2 regions of the Pediococcus claussenii ATCC BAA-344 genome follow, and region 2 is predicted to be linked to the other one. Evidence: predicted binding sites of a transcription regulator. Region 2 holds the regulator's gene; the other holds the start of a gene.

Region 1 (7,772 bases), 140 kb from region 2:
CAATATCAGCAAGCTTTTTTTTGTCATTCAAGCTCATTTGTGCATTGATTCGTTCTTCTGCTTCTACATTTGAAAGGGAATCGCGTTGCTTCAATCTCGATATTTCAGTTACGCGATCTACTGCAACTACCATCAAAAAATCTACATCATTTTGATACCCTTGTTCTAAAAGGATTGGTGCGTCAAGTACTACTACCCTGTTATTCCTTTTAAAATGCTTCAATTGCTTTAATATCATCCGTCTAATTTTAGGTTGCACAATTTCATTTAAAACGTTCAAAGCATTTTCATTTTTAAAAACAATGCTTCCTAATTTTTTCCGATCAACGTGTTTCCCCGTAATAATTTCAGCGCCAAATTGTTTAATCAATGCTTTCTGTACACTTTTTTTTTGCAAAATCTCATGTGCAATTTTATCAGCATCAACGATCGGAAATCCAATTTTTTTAAAATAATCACTCACTGTAGATTTCCCAGTAGCAATTCCACCAGTTAATCCTATAACCTTAGTCATTTGGCAACCTCAGCTTTTGACAATGAGGACAAAAATGAGTCCCTCTTTGAGCAACTTTTATTTTCTCAATCAAGGTTCCACAACGTGGACAAGGTTTCCCTTGCCGGTGATATACATTTAGCTGATTCTGAAAACTTCCTGCGTGCCCCGCTGCATTAAGGTATGAAAAAACTGTCGTGCCATGTGCATTAATTGCACGTTCAAGTTCAGAAAAAATATTAAGGCGTAACGCCTTTATTTCTTCGTCTGTTAACGTATTAGATGGCTGTAACGGGTGTACCTTGGTTAGCCACAAAACCTCATCAACATAAATATTTCCTAACCCTGCCACGTTTGACTGATTGAGAAGAAAACTTTTCATCCCCACTTTTTTACTTCGTAACCTCTGCGATAAATACTCAAATGTCAATGTCTCGGGGGTTGGTTCCGGCCCAATTGTTGCTAATCCTCCTACTGTCAACTCTTTACCGCTTGGAACCAGGTTCATTCTTCCAAACTTACGTGTATCATTATATCTTAGATCGCTTCCATCGGTGAGTTCAAAGATAACATGATCATGCTTGCTAAGCGGCTCTGTATGAGGTAAAACAGCGTACTTTCCTTCCATCCTCAAATGAGAAACCATTGAAAGGTTTTCACTGAATCTAAATATTAAGTATTTCCCGCGTCTTTCAATATCCAGGATTTTCTTTCCCTTTAGTGCAGACTTAAATTCATCAGGATTTGGCGAAACCATTTTGTCATATCGCACATTCACCTGTTTGATCGTTTTACCCTTAACTAAAGCTTCTAGCCCACGTCTAACTGTTTCAACCTCCGGCAATTCAGGCATTATCTTCACTCCCTATTTGGCTTCATACCAATTATTTCCCCACGATGTTTCAACTTTAAGCGGAACCTTTAATTTCATTGCTGAATCCATCACACTAGGTACAAGTTTCTTAATTTCATTCATTTCTTCATCAGGCACCTCGAAAATCAATTCATCATGAACTTGTAGCAACATCTTTGTTTTTAAGTTTCTACTTTCAAGTTCTTGTTGCATTTTTATCATCGCAATCTTGATTATATCCGCTGCACTACCCTGAATTGGTGTATTCATTGCAGTTCTCTCCGCAAAAGACCTTTGACTAAAATTACTAGAGTTTATATCCGGTAAATATCTTCTACGGTGTGAAATTGTCTCTACATACCCTTGTTCCTTGGCAACTTTAACAATATTATCCACATAATTTTTTACCCCAGGAAATTCCTGGAAATAAGTTTCAATAAATTTTTTAGCATCGGATCGTGAAATTCCAATATTCTGAGAAAGACCATAATCACTAATACCATAGACAATCCCAAAATTTACAGCTTTGGCTTGCCTTCTAATATTAGGTGTAACTTCGGAAGCATCTTTCAAACCAAAAATTCTAACGGCAGTACTTGCATGAATGTCTTGATTCTCAATAAAGGCTTCCTGCATGTTCTTATCACCGGTTAGGTGTGCCAGCACACGCAACTCAATTTGAGAATAATCGGATGATAAAATGTGCCATCCTTCCTTTGAGGGTACGAAAGCTTGTCGAATCTTCTTTCCTTCATCAATTCGAACGGGAATATTCTGTAAATTAGGTTCAATTGATGATAATCGCCCCGTTTGGGTTAAAGTTTGAATGTATGTTGTGTGAATTTTTTGATCTTTCGAATGTACAACTTTTAAAAGGCCTTCAACATAGGTAGATTGGATCTTTGAAATAGTTCGATAGTTTAAAATATCATCAACAATATCAGATTCCCCACGTAGTTTTTCAAGAACATCAACCGCTGTTGAGTATCCTGTCTTGGTTTTCTTGATAATTGGCAAACGCATTTTTTCGAATAAAATCCGTCCTAATTGTTTAGGAGAGTTTATATTGAACTCTTCACCCGCCAAACGGTAAATTTCACCTTCTATTTCACTTAATCGTTCAGCAAATTCACTTTGCATTTGGATTAACCGATTGGAATCTACTCTAATTCCGCTGATTTCCATTTTTGCCAAAACTATTGCAAGGGGCAATTCGATTTCCCAATAAAGTTTATCCTGCTCATTTTGCTTCAACTCGCCATCCAAGGCTTTTCCTAAAACCTCTATTGCTTTACCCTTATTCGCCAGATGCTGAAAAAAGGTTTGATCATCATCTGGAATAGACAACTTTGCACCAGTGCCGTACACGTCAGCATCGGATTCCACATTATAATAAGCATGTTGTTGAGCTAATAAACCTAAATCATTAGAATTCTCATTAGTATCAAGTAAATATGATTGTAATAAAACGTCGTAATTAAAACATTGAGCATTAATTTCTAGTCTATTCAAGCCCACATAGGTTCGCTTGCTATCAAAAACATTTAATTTTACGTCAATATTTTCAATCAAATCTTTAATGGTTGGAAGTTTGAGTAACTCGACATTCCGGGAAACAAACCACTTTTCATCGTTGCCTATTACAAAACCCGCAAAACTTGATAAATGATAATTTTTTTCAGGCATTTCTAAATACAAAGATACTTCATTACCTAAGCTCTCCATTGCCTTATCTAAATTCGCTTTTGTTAACTCTTGAAATTGTGTTTGCTCTACTTCTTTCAGCCCACCAGATTTTTGAAATTTTTTTAAATAGGATTTAAATCCCATTTTTTGATAAAAATCAATTAGGTATTCTTCGTTAATTCCTTTATATTCAAGTTGATCCAATCCAATTTTTAGAGGGGAATCACGATCAATTGTTGCCAATTTTTTTGATAAAAATGCATTATCTTCATCTTCGATAAGGTGCTCTTTCATCTTGCTTTGCTTTAGATCATCAATGTGGTCGTATAAATTTTCAACACTTCCAAACTGGTCAATCAGCTTTAAGGCGGTCTTTTCACCAACTTTAGTTACGCCAGGATAATTATCTGAGCTGTCTCCCATTAACCCCTTTAAATCAATCACTTGCGTAGGTGTCACACCTAACTTTTCTTTCAAATGCTCTGGAGTATAATCTTCAACCTCGGTAACGCCCTTAACGGTAACAGCCACTGTGGTCTTATCACTGACTAACTGAGTTAAATCACGGTCACCCGTCACTATTGTGACACGATATCCAAGCTTTTCTGCTTCTAAGGACAAAGTTCCAATAATATCATCAGCTTCATAATCAGCCAATTCGTACGACTTTATTCCGTATCCTGTTAGCAAATCACGTAAATATGGCATTTGCTCTGTTAATTCCGAAGGTGTTTTGGCACGTCCCCCCTTGTAATTGGTATACATTTTTGTCCTAAAGGTTGTCTTTCCAGCATCAAAAGCAACTAAAGCATCTGTTGGGTTTACATTATCCAAGATAATATCTAGCATTTTATTAAAACCATAAATAGCATTAGTATGCAATCCATCAGCATTAGTGAATCGACTTAGTGAATTTTGTAATGCAAAAAAAGAACGAAACGCAATACTGTTCCCATCAATCAAAAGTAATCGTTTATCAGTCATAATTTTCCTCCGTTTATCCTATCTACATCATACCAAAAATGCAACAAAGCACGAAGTCTTTAGTCAAAAATTATATCAATGATAAGCACTTTTCCCATTACATGTTTTTTAGAAAAGAATCAATCACGTTTAACCAATGCCTTATCGTTCCAAGTCTTATTTCTTAATTGCATCCTCAATATCCGCAATCATTTTTTGGGGTGTTGTTATCGGTGCGTACCTTTTAATTAAGTGTCCATCTCTATCAATTAGAAACTTAGTAAAATTCCACTTAATTCTGCCGTTACCGGATGTTTCTTTTAAATACGTAAACAGCTGATCCTCATCTTTACCATTCACAACAACTCTCTTAGTCATTGGAAAAGTAACTCCGTAATGCATCTGACAATAATCGAGGGTCTCTTCATCAGATTTCAATTCCTGTTTAAATTGATTTGAAGGTAGCCCTAGTATTTCAAGCCCCTTACTATGATACTCATTATAAATTTCTTCAAGCGTCTCTAATTGTGGTGCAAACCCACACTTACTAGCAGTGTTTACGACTATTACAACTTTTCCTTTATACTCAGCAAAATTAATCTTCTTCCCATCCATCTCTGTTTCTGAAAAATCATAAAATGTTGTCATAATATCTCACTTTCATTAAATTTTTTTCAATATTATTTTCTTCAATATTTCAGAGATAATATCTATGTTTCTTGAAATTTTTAATTGTAAATTTAGTATATAAAAAGAAGTTGCATCAAAACAATTGATTACAACTTCTAATATCTAAAGGTTAAATTTTAATCTCGGCTTCCCCATCCAAAAATCATAAGGAAATACTGAAATAAATTAATAAAATCAAGATAAAGACTGAAAGCTCCCTGTAAAGCCAGTCCAGTTTCTGAAACTTGGTCACCATAGCTAAGGTACATATTTTTCATCTGTGCCGTGTTATACATGGATAATCCCGCGAACACAAGAATCCCAATAATTGAAAACACAAAAACAACGGCGCTACTATGAATGAAAAGCATATTGATAAATGATACAACAATCATCCCAATTAATGCTGCTAAGAGTTGCGTACCCATCTTGCTAAGGTCCCGCTTCGTAGTCAGACCTATCAACGCCATTACAACGAACGTAACTGTCGCAGCAAAGAAGGCCCCTGCTATCGTAGCAGCACTATAAACAAGGAAAATGGCTGACAGTGAAAATCCAAAGAATCCCGCAAATCCAAAGAGCATCAAAAATCCGGTCATTGGATTTTGCAAAGCAGAGCGCTGTCCAAACATACTAAACAGGAATAATCCACCAAAGATGAGCCAATACGCAAGCCTATTATTCATAAAAGTAATGTACTGTGGTCGCCAAACAGTGGCCCCCATAAAGGAAATAATGCCTGAAAAGGCAACTGCCGCCGCCATCCACCCGTACATCTTAGTTAAAAATCGATTTAACCCTACTTGGGTATTAATTACATTTCTAGGTTCTTCCAATTAAATTGCCCCTTTTCTCTATTTGAGTGCAATTGTACCAGCTTTTAACTCATAATTCGAGTTTTTAAACGTCAAATGGTCAACAAAAGTCAAATTTATACATTTCTTAAATTTGTTTTTCTAACCCTTAATAGCAGCCTTATAATCATCTTCATATTTTCCAATATCGCCAGCGCCCATGAAAACTAGTACCGCATCATGTAAGTCTAATAATGCTTGTAAATCATTCTCATGAATTATTTTGGTATCATTTCCAATTTTATCAGCTAGATCCTTTGAAGAAACTTTACCCTCAGACTCACGAGCAGAGCCAAATATTTCAGTTAAAATCACCTGATCAGCCAAACTCAAACTCTTTGCAAATCCATCTAATAACGCTGCAGTCCTCGAATATGTATGTGGCTGAAAAACGGCTACAACTTTTTTGTCAGGATACTTTTGTCTTGTAGCATCAATTGTTGCTTTGATTTCAGATGGGTGATGAGCGTAATCATCAATAAGGACGTTGTCACCAACTTTTTCTTCGGAGAAGCGGCGCTTAACTCCTTGATAACTCATTAGCTCACGCTTAATAAGATCTAAATCAATCGATTCGAAGTAACTGACAGCAATAACGGCCAAACTATTTAAAACATTATGCTCTCCAAAAAGGGGTATTTCAAAATGCCCTATTTTTTTACCATGATGAACTACGTCAAACTCCGACCCCGTTGTAGTCCTCTCAACATTTTGCGCCTGAAAATCATCATTCTCACTTGTACCGTAATAATAGATGGGAACATCCGCATGCAAGCTTCTTAGACCTTTGTCATCACCCCAAGCAAAAATACCTTTTTTTACTTGTAATGCTACTTTCTGGAAGGCACTTTGAACATCAGCAAGATCCTTGTAATAGTCCGGATGATCAAAATCTACATTTGTCATAATCATATAATCTGGGTGGTATGCAATAAAGTGTCGTCGATATTCGTCTGCCTCAAACACAAAGAAACGAGCGTCAGGTATACCTTTACCCGTCCCATCTCCTATTAAATAACTAGTTGGAGCAACACCACTAAGAACATGGGAAAGGAGACCAGTTGTACTTGTTTTACCATGTGTCCCAGCAACGCCAATGCTTGTATATGAACCCAACATTTGACCTAATAGTTCATGATAACGGATTACTTCGAGGTTCATAGCACGAGCACGCTCAATTTCCGGGTGCTGATCAGTGAAGGCGTTACCGGCAATTACCACCATTCCATCTTTTAAATTATTGGGATCAAAAGATAAAATTTTAATTCCAGCAGCTTCTAACCCTTTTTGTGTAAAAGTGTACTGATCAATATCTGATCCAATAACTTTAAATCCTTCATCATGTAATATTAGTGCTAAAGAACTCATTCCAGAACCTTTTATTCCTACAAAAAAATAAATTTTCTCTTTATCCACGTTAGAGCACTCCTATCATTTTTTATTTTCTTCTTCACCACTATAATAGACATCACGTGGCTTAGATCCTCGAGCCTCAGACACGTATCCTAATTCTTCAAGTTGATCAATCATTGTAGCAGCACGATTATATCCAATTGAAAACATCCTCTGTAACTTGGAAGTAGATACTGTATCTTCGTTCGCAATATACTTCAAAACATCACCCATCAATTCATCTGAATTATCCGTTTGAGCCACTGCTTCTTTCAACTCAGTCGGATTAAACATATACTGTGGCGGTGCTTGTCCTCGAACATACTCTGTAATTTCGTCAATTTCATCTTCAATATATGCACCTTGCAAGCGAACGGGGCGACTAGCACCGTTCCCGAGAAATAACATATCTCCTCTTCCAAGCAAACGTTCCGCTCCAGCGTGATCAAGAATCGTACGCGAATCAATTTGACTAGAAACCATGAATGCAACCCGAGTTGGAATGTTATTTTTTATAAGACCTGTAACGACATCCACACTTGGCCTCTGAGTTGCAATAATCAAATGAATTCCAGCTGCACGGGCTTTTTGGGTGATACGCACAATATAATCTTGAACTTCGGAAGACGCTACCATCATCAAATCCGCCAACTCATCAATGATTACAACGATATACGGCATTTTGTTAGCGTCATCACCAACTTTTTCTGCCTTTTTATTAAATTGCTCAATATTTCTCGCACCCGCAGCAGCTAGTTTTTCGTAACGTTGATCCATTTCTTTTGTAACCCATTTTAACGCTGCTGAAGCTGCCTTTGGATCAGAAATAACTGGTGATAACAAATGTGGCAAATTGTTGTAT
Region 2 (7,772 bases):
AGTGTACTGTATTTTTGCAGTGAACTTGGGTGGTACCGCGAAACGAGCCTCTTCGTCCCATGATTTTTGGGAGAGAGGCTCGTTTTTTTATGATATAAGGAGGAATTTATATGTTAGATTTAAAGCTAATTAGAAATAATCCAGATGATATTAAGGCTAAGTTGGCTACACGTGGTGTAAAAGGCGAGACAATTGACAAGTTAATTGCAAAGGATGAAGAACGGCGTGATTTAATCGTTAAAAGTGAAAATTTAAAAAAGTTACGCAACGAGGTTTCTGATCAAATTTCGCTTAAGAAACGTCAAAAAGAAGATGCAACAGAACAAATCAAGGAAATGCAATCCGTAAGTAAGGATATTAAAGAACTCGATGAAAAACTACAGAACTCAGCCAAAGAGGTTGATGATATGGCTGCGCATTTACCAAATATTCCACATCCAGACGTTCCAGTTAGTCTAACGGAAGAGGGAAGCGTTGAATTGCGCAAGGACGGTCAACCAAGAAAGTTTGACTTTGAACCAAAACCTCATTGGGAAATCGGTGAAAAACTTGGAATCTTGAATTTTGAACGAGCAGCTAAAGTTTCAGGAAGCCGTTTTGTTTATTATATTGGGGATGGAGCTCGATTAGAACGAGCTATATACAATTTTTTCCTAGATCAAAATAACAAAGCTGGTTTTACTGAAGAGATTACACCATATATGGTGAATGATGCTTCAATGTTTGGTACCGGACAGTTTCCTAAGTTCAAGGAAACACACGCAGGATATGAGATTGCTGGTGAAAACTTAACTTTAATTCCTACTGCTGAGGTACCTTTGGTAAATTATTATCGTGATGAAATTTTAGATAATGAACAACTACCTATTAATGTAACGGCTTTATCACCTGCATTTCGTTCGGAGGCCGGAAGTGCTGGTCGCGACACTCGGGGGTTGATCCGGATGCACCAATTTAATAAAGTGGAAATGGTTAAAGTAGTAAGACCTGAAAATTCCTGGAATGAGTTAGAAAATCTAACTGAACATGCTGAAAGCTTATTGCACAAGTTGGATCTTCCTTATCGTGCAATCACGTTGACTACCAGTGATATGAGTTTCACTGCTGCAATGACTCATGATTTGGAGGTTTGGATCCCAGCCCAAAATACTTACCGCGAGATATCAAGTTGTTCAAACTGTACAGATTTCCAAGCTCGTCGTGCCCATATTAGGTATCGCGATGAAAATGATAAGCTACAATATGTGCATACTTTGAATGGTTCCGGTTTGGCTGTTGGACGCACAGTAGCTGCAATTTTGGAAAACTTCCAAAACGAAGATGGTTCCGTAAATATTCCTGAAGCATTGGTCCCTTACATGGGTGGGCAAACAGTTATTAAATAATGCTAGTGAGATTAGAATGATGCGAGCTCCTGTTGATGATTTATTCATTGAATTGGAGTTCGTTTTTTGATGTTTTGTTTTAAAGGTAACCTTTAAAACATAAGATATTTACAAATAAAAACTATTTGATTCTTCATTATTTTCAAAAACATGTTGACAGATGAACCATTAATCGGTAATATTTATAAATGTGTTCACGGAGGATTAGCTCAGCTGGGAGAGCATCTGCCTTACAAGCAGGGGGTCACAGGTTCGAACCCTGTATCCTCCATGGAACTTCGGTTCTATGGTACCATCCATTATGAACATGTTTGCGGGCGTGGCGGAATTGGCAGACGCGCAAGATTTAGGTTCTTGTATCGAAAGGTGTGGGGGTTCGAATCCCTTCGCCCGCATTGTGAGGCCGACTTAGCTCAGTTGGCAGAGCACCTGTCTTGTAAACAGGGGGTCGGAGGTTCGAATCCTCTAGTCGGCATTTTATTTTTTTGCGGAAGTAGTTCAGTGGTAGAACATCACCTTGCCATGGTGGGGGTCGCGGGTTCGAATCCCGTCTTCCGCTTTTTGCACCCATAGCGCAATTGGATAGAGTGTCTGACTACGAATCAGAAGGTTGCAGGTTCGACTCCTGCTGGGTGCATCGTTTACCAGAATGTTGAAAAACGTTCTGGTTTTTATTTACACTTTTTCCGTTAGTGCTAAAATAAATATATTACGGGAAGTAGCTCAGCTTGGTAGAGCACCACGTTCGGGACGTGGGGGTCGCAGGTTCAAATCCTGTTTTCCCGATTTGGTTGGAACTGTTGCAAAACTTGATTTTGAAACGGTTCTTTTTTTGTCTCATGATTTTTTAGAAATAAAGACTTGTTAATATGCTGGTTAAATGTATGACAGATTTAAGTTAGTACTATTTTTTTGCATTTTAATAAAATTCTCGTATAATGATAGTCAACATTAGTCAAAGCTTGGAGGTGATTGCAGTGCAAGGACAAAATATTTCGGATATCATTGAACGATATTTGAAAAGCATTCTCGCTGATTCTGAGGAGGTCGAGATTCGACGTTCAGAAATAGCCAATCAATTTGACGTTGTTCCGTCGCAGATTAATTATGTGATTAAAACACGCTTTACTATCCAAAATGGGTATGTAGTTGAAAGTAAGCGTGGTGGTGGCGGTTATATCAGAATTGAAAAAGTTAACTTACTAGAGGATATAGATGTATTAGATTCATTGATCGAGGTTATTGGTGATTCGATTAATGCTCGCGATGCCACTTCAATCATCGGTAGTTTATATGAAGATGATGTTCTGAATAAACGTGAAATGAATCTGGTATTATCTGCTATTGATAAAACGACACTTGCTTTTGGTGATCGTGATATTGAAAACAAGATTCGAGCACGTATTTTAATTGGTATCTTAAATCACTTAAGGTATGAGGATTAAGAAAGTTTGGTGGGGACATGGATAACTTATTTACACCCAGTGCAAAAAATGTATTAATGATTGCACAGGAACAAGCAAAGAAATTCAAACATCCAGCAGTTGGAACTGAGCATTTATTACTAGCACTCACAATTGAGCAAAATGGAGTTGCTAAAAGTGTATTGGACCAATTTAACGTTCAAGAAGTGGATGTAACAGAAGAAATTGAAAGTTTCACAGGATATGGTAACCTGACTTCTCGTAAGAATGATTACTTACCTTATTCTCCTAAGGCAAAAGAAATTTTGAGTTTGGCAGGTGACGAAGCTAAACAATTAAAGTCAAGCAAGATTGGAACTGAGCATTTGCTATTGGCCCTGTTACAGGATGATTCGATTTTATCGTCTAGAATTCTAGCAGCGCTTGATATTAGTGTGAGCGATGTGCAAAAGGTTGCGCTACGTAAGCTTGGTGTTAATCCAGCGGTGCGCGCTCGTCAAGCTCGTCAACGTCAAACTAATGGTGGGCAAAGTAGTGCAACGCCAACTTTAGATTCAGTTGCAAGAGACCTAACTGAAATGGCCGCAGAAGGGCAGATTGACCCTGTTGTTGGACGTAGTAAGGAAGTCCGACGAGTTATTCAGATATTAAGCAGGAGAACTAAGAATAATCCTGTATTGATTGGGGAACCAGGGGTTGGTAAAACTGCTATTGCTGAAGGATTGGCACAAAGAATCGTAGATGGTGATGTTCCCGAAGATATGCAGAATAAACGTCTGATGATGCTTGAAATGGGCTCTTTAGTGGCTGGTACAAAGTATCGTGGTGAATTTGAGGATCGTTTAAAAAAGGTGATTGAAGAGATTCGTACTGATAAAGGTATCATTCTCTTTATCGATGAATTGCACACTTTGATAGGTGCTGGTGGCGCAGAAGGGGCTATTGATGCTTCCAATATTTTGAAGCCTGCATTAGCCCGTGGCGAACTACAAACGATTGGTGCCACAACTCTAAATGAATACCAAAAATATATTGAATCAGATGCCGCCTTAGAACGACGCTTTGCGAGAGTTGAGGTAAACGAACCTACTGAGGATGAAGCAATTCAGATTTTGAAGGGGTTACGAGGTAAGTATGAAGAACACCATCACGTTGAAATAACTGATGAAGCAATTGTGGAAGCAGTAAAACTATCTTCACGTTATATTTCAGATCGTTACCTTCCTGATAAGGCAATTGATTTAATTGATGAGGCTGCCGCTAAGATTAGGATTGACGGCTCTGAAAAACCAGATTCAAAGAGCAAAAACGAGGCCAAGCTGGCAGAGTTGCGTCAGGAAAAAGAGGACGCAATTGATGCTCAAGAGTTTGAAAAAGCAGCTACAATTCGTGAAAAAGAGTTTAAGCTTGCTAAAAAAGTGGAAAAACAGAACAACGACAGTGAAAAGGCCGATAGTAAGAATGAGTATGATTTAGTTGAAACGGCGGAAAGTGTTGCTGAAATCGTTTCTGACTGGACAGGGGTTCCGTTAACTCATTTGGAACAAGCTGAATCAGATCGCCTAATTAATTTAGAAAAAACTCTGCATGAGCGAGTTATTGGACAAGACGAAGCGGTGTCGGCTGTTGCACGTGCAATAAGAAGAGCACGTTCTGGGCTAAAGGATCCTAAGCGACCTATTGGTTCGTTTATGTTTCTTGGACCTACAGGAGTTGGTAAAACCGAGTTAGCCAAGACTTTGGCTGATGTAATGTTTGGTTCTGAAGATAACATGATTCGAATTGATATGTCTGAGTACATGGAAAGGTATAGTACGAGTCGTTTAGTTGGTTCGGCGCCTGGATACGTCGGATATGATGAAGGTGGACAACTTACTGAACAGGTTCGACGTAAACCTTACTCAGTTGTGTTATTCGATGAGGTTGAAAAAGCACATCCCGATGTATTTAATCTCCTTTTGCAAGTACTTGACGATGGATTTTTAACTGACTCCAAGGGACGCAGAGTCGATTTTCGAAATACTATTTTGATAATGACTTCTAACCTAGGTGCAACAGCATTACGTGATGAAAAGTCTGTTGGCTTTGCAGCTAAGAATGCTTCTGAAGATTACAATGCAATGTCTGCTAAGGTTCGTGAGATTTTAAAGCAGAGTTTCCGTCCAGAATTCTTGAACCGGATTGATGAAACGATTATTTTCCATTCACTTACTAAGGAGGAATTACATTCAATTGTTAAATTAATGGCAAAAGATGTGATTTTGAGAATGAGTGAGCAGGGCATTAATACTAAGTTGACACCTGCCGCAATTGATGCAGTTGCAGATGCTGGATTTGATCCAGAGTTTGGGGCACGACCAATTAGGAGGGCTTTACAAACTGACGTTGAGGATAAATTGAGTGAATTAATTTTATCAGGTGAAGCTACTGTAGGTGATGACGTGACGGTCGGTGCGAGAAACGGGAAAATCACATTTAAGGTTTCTTCGGTACAAAAAAATAAAGTAAATAATTAATATAGTTGAGTGAGCTTGCCGTTTGACAAGACAAGGAAAAGTGGTTAAACTGTAATCTGTATATGTAAGTGATGCATATGGTACAGGGCGATCTATTGTCCGCTCTTGACCTGTATAGAAAAAGCAAAAACGATTCTTTTAAGTGAGTTGTTTTTGGTTTTTTTTTGCAAAAAAACAAGTCAATAGTGTAATTGTAATCAAACTGTAACATTATGTATTGGATTAATTTGGAGAGGTGACAAACTTGGCAGGACATTTAGTTAAATATGGAAAACGTCGTACTCGCCGAAGCTATGCTCGAATCAAGGAAGTACTTGATCTTCCTAATTTGATTGAGATTCAATCGGACTCATATCAATGGTTCTTGGATGAAGGGCTTCGTGAGATGTTCAACGATATTATGCCAATTGATGATTTCGCAGGAAATCTATCATTGGAATTTGTTGATTATCAACTATTAGAACCAAAGTATACCGTTGATGAAGCTCGTGAACATGAGGCAAATTATTCGGCTCCACTGCACGTTACTTTACGATTAACCAACCACGAAACTGGCGAGATTAAGTCGCAAGACGTGTTCTTTGGTGATTTTCCATTAATGACAGAACAAGGAACGTTTATTATTAATGGGGCAGAACGTGTTATTGTTTCCCAGTTGGTTCGCTCACCTGGTGTTTACTATAACGTTGAAAACGACAAAAATGGTCGTAAAATTTGGGGAACTACTGTAATTCCTAACCGTGGAGCTTGGTTGGAATATGAAACAGATGCTAAAAATATTTCGTATGTTCGAATTGACCGTACACGTAAGATTCCAATGACAGAATTGATACGTGCACTTGGTTTTGGCTCTGATGAAGAAATTATTGATATTTTAGGTGGATCAGATAGTCTTGATTTCACTCTTGATAAAGATGTTCATAAGAATCCAGAAGATTCACGTGTTGCGGAATCTTTAAAAGATATTTACGAACGTTTGCGTCCTGGTGAACCTAAGACTGCAGATAGTTCACGTAGCCTTTTAACAGCACGTTTCTTCGATCCTAAGCGTTATGATATGGCACCTGTGGGTCGTTATAAGGTTAACAAGAAGTTGAGTTTAAAGACTCGTTTGCTTGGAATGACATTGGCTGAAACTTTAGCTGACCCTGATACTGGTGAGATTATTGCTAAAAATGGTGATGTAATTTCAAAAGATGTTATGAAGAAGTTAAGTCCATTCTTAGATCGTAACGACTTTAAGACTGTGACTTATCAGCCTTCAAGTGAAGCGGTTGTCACTGAACCAATGTTGATTCAAACTATTAAAATTCAAGATCCTAGTGATCCTGAGCGTGAATTGAAGATGATTGGCAATGGCAACATTGATTTAAGTCTTAAGCACATCACACCAGCGGATATTATTGCGTCAATGAATTACTTCTTCTTGTTGCAAGAAGGTATTGGTAGTACAGATGATATTGATCATTTGGGTAACCGTCGTATTCGCTCTGTTGGTGAACTTCTTCAAAATCAATTTAGAATTGGTTTGTCAAGAATGGAACGTGTTGTTCGTGAAAGAATGTCAATTCAGGATGCTGAAACTGTTACACCACAACAATTGATTAATATCCGTCCTGTTGTGGCCTCAACTAAGGAATTCTTTGGTTCTTCACAATTATCACAATTCATGGATCAAACTAACCCACTTGGAGAACTTTCGCATAAGCGTCGTTTATCTGCGCTTGGACCTGGTGGTTTGACTCGTGACCGTGCTGGATATGAAGTTCGTGATGTTCACTATACGCATTATGGTCGTATGTGTCCGATTGAAACTCCTGAAGGACCTAATATTGGTTTGATTAATAACTTGGCCTCATATGGAAAAATCAATCGTTACGGCTTTATTGAAACACCATATCGTCGTGTTTCATGGGATGATCATAAGGTTACAGACCGAATTGACTACCTTACTGCTGATGAAGAAGATCAATTTGTTATTGCGCAAGCTAACTCTACTTTAAATGACGATGGCTCATTTGTTGACGATGTTGTTATGGCACGTCATGAAAGTGATAACATCGAAACCAGTATTGACAATGTCGATTACATGGATGTTTCGCCTAAGCAAGTTGTTGCGGTTGCTACGGCATGCATTCCTTTCTTGGAAAACGATGATTCAAACCGTGCTTTGATGGGTGCTAACATGCAACGTCAGGCTGTTCCATTAGTAGATCCACATGCCCCACTTGTTGGAACTGGTATTGAATATAAAGCTGCACATGATTCTGGTGTTGCTCTTCTTTGCCAACACGCAGGAATTGTTGAATATGTTGATGCTCGTGAGATCCGTGTTCGTCGTGATGATGGCGCACTTGATACTTACAAGTTAATGAAGTTCCGTCGTTCTAATGGTGGTAAAAACTACAACCAACGCCCAATTATTCATGTTAATGATAAGGTTGATG

The links. Region 2 encodes CtsR, which represses protease genes until heat stress. Its sites were predicted from a motif close to TTGGTCAAAAAAGGTCAAANA; they were not measured.
Region 1: PECL_RS05485 (Bax inhibitor-1/YccA family protein) is a predicted target of CtsR. The motif match lies at 5,576-5,596, and genes of this name have one in related genera.

What each region holds. Positions count from the first base shown of each region.
Region 1 is NC_016605.1:1,132,202-1,139,973, forward strand. It holds gene coaE (dephospho-CoA kinase) at 1-514, opposite strand, end outside; gene mutM (DNA-formamidopyrimidine glycosylase) at 507-1,346, opposite strand; gene polA (DNA polymerase I) at 1,359-4,016, opposite strand; gene PECL_RS05480 (glutathione peroxidase) at 4,173-4,643, opposite strand; gene PECL_RS05485 (Bax inhibitor-1/YccA family protein) at 4,802-5,500, opposite strand; gene murC (UDP-N-acetylmuramate--L-alanine ligase) at 5,621-6,934, opposite strand; gene PECL_RS05495 (DNA translocase FtsK) at 6,950-7,772, opposite strand, start outside.
Region 2 is NC_016605.1:1,276,301-1,284,072, reverse strand. It holds gene serS (serine--tRNA ligase) at 111-1,385, shown strand; tRNA gene PECL_RS06345 (tRNA-Val) at 1,584-1,656, shown strand; tRNA gene PECL_RS06340 (tRNA-Leu) at 1,699-1,780, shown strand; tRNA gene PECL_RS06335 (tRNA-Thr) at 1,788-1,860, shown strand; tRNA gene PECL_RS06330 (tRNA-Gly) at 1,873-1,944, shown strand; tRNA gene PECL_RS06325 (tRNA-Arg) at 1,949-2,022, shown strand; tRNA gene PECL_RS06320 (tRNA-Pro) at 2,098-2,171, shown strand; gene PECL_RS06315 (CtsR family transcriptional regulator) at 2,363-2,830, shown strand; gene PECL_RS06310 (ATP-dependent Clp protease ATP-binding subunit) at 2,848-5,325, shown strand; gene rpoB (DNA-directed RNA polymerase subunit beta) at 5,570-7,772, shown strand, end outside.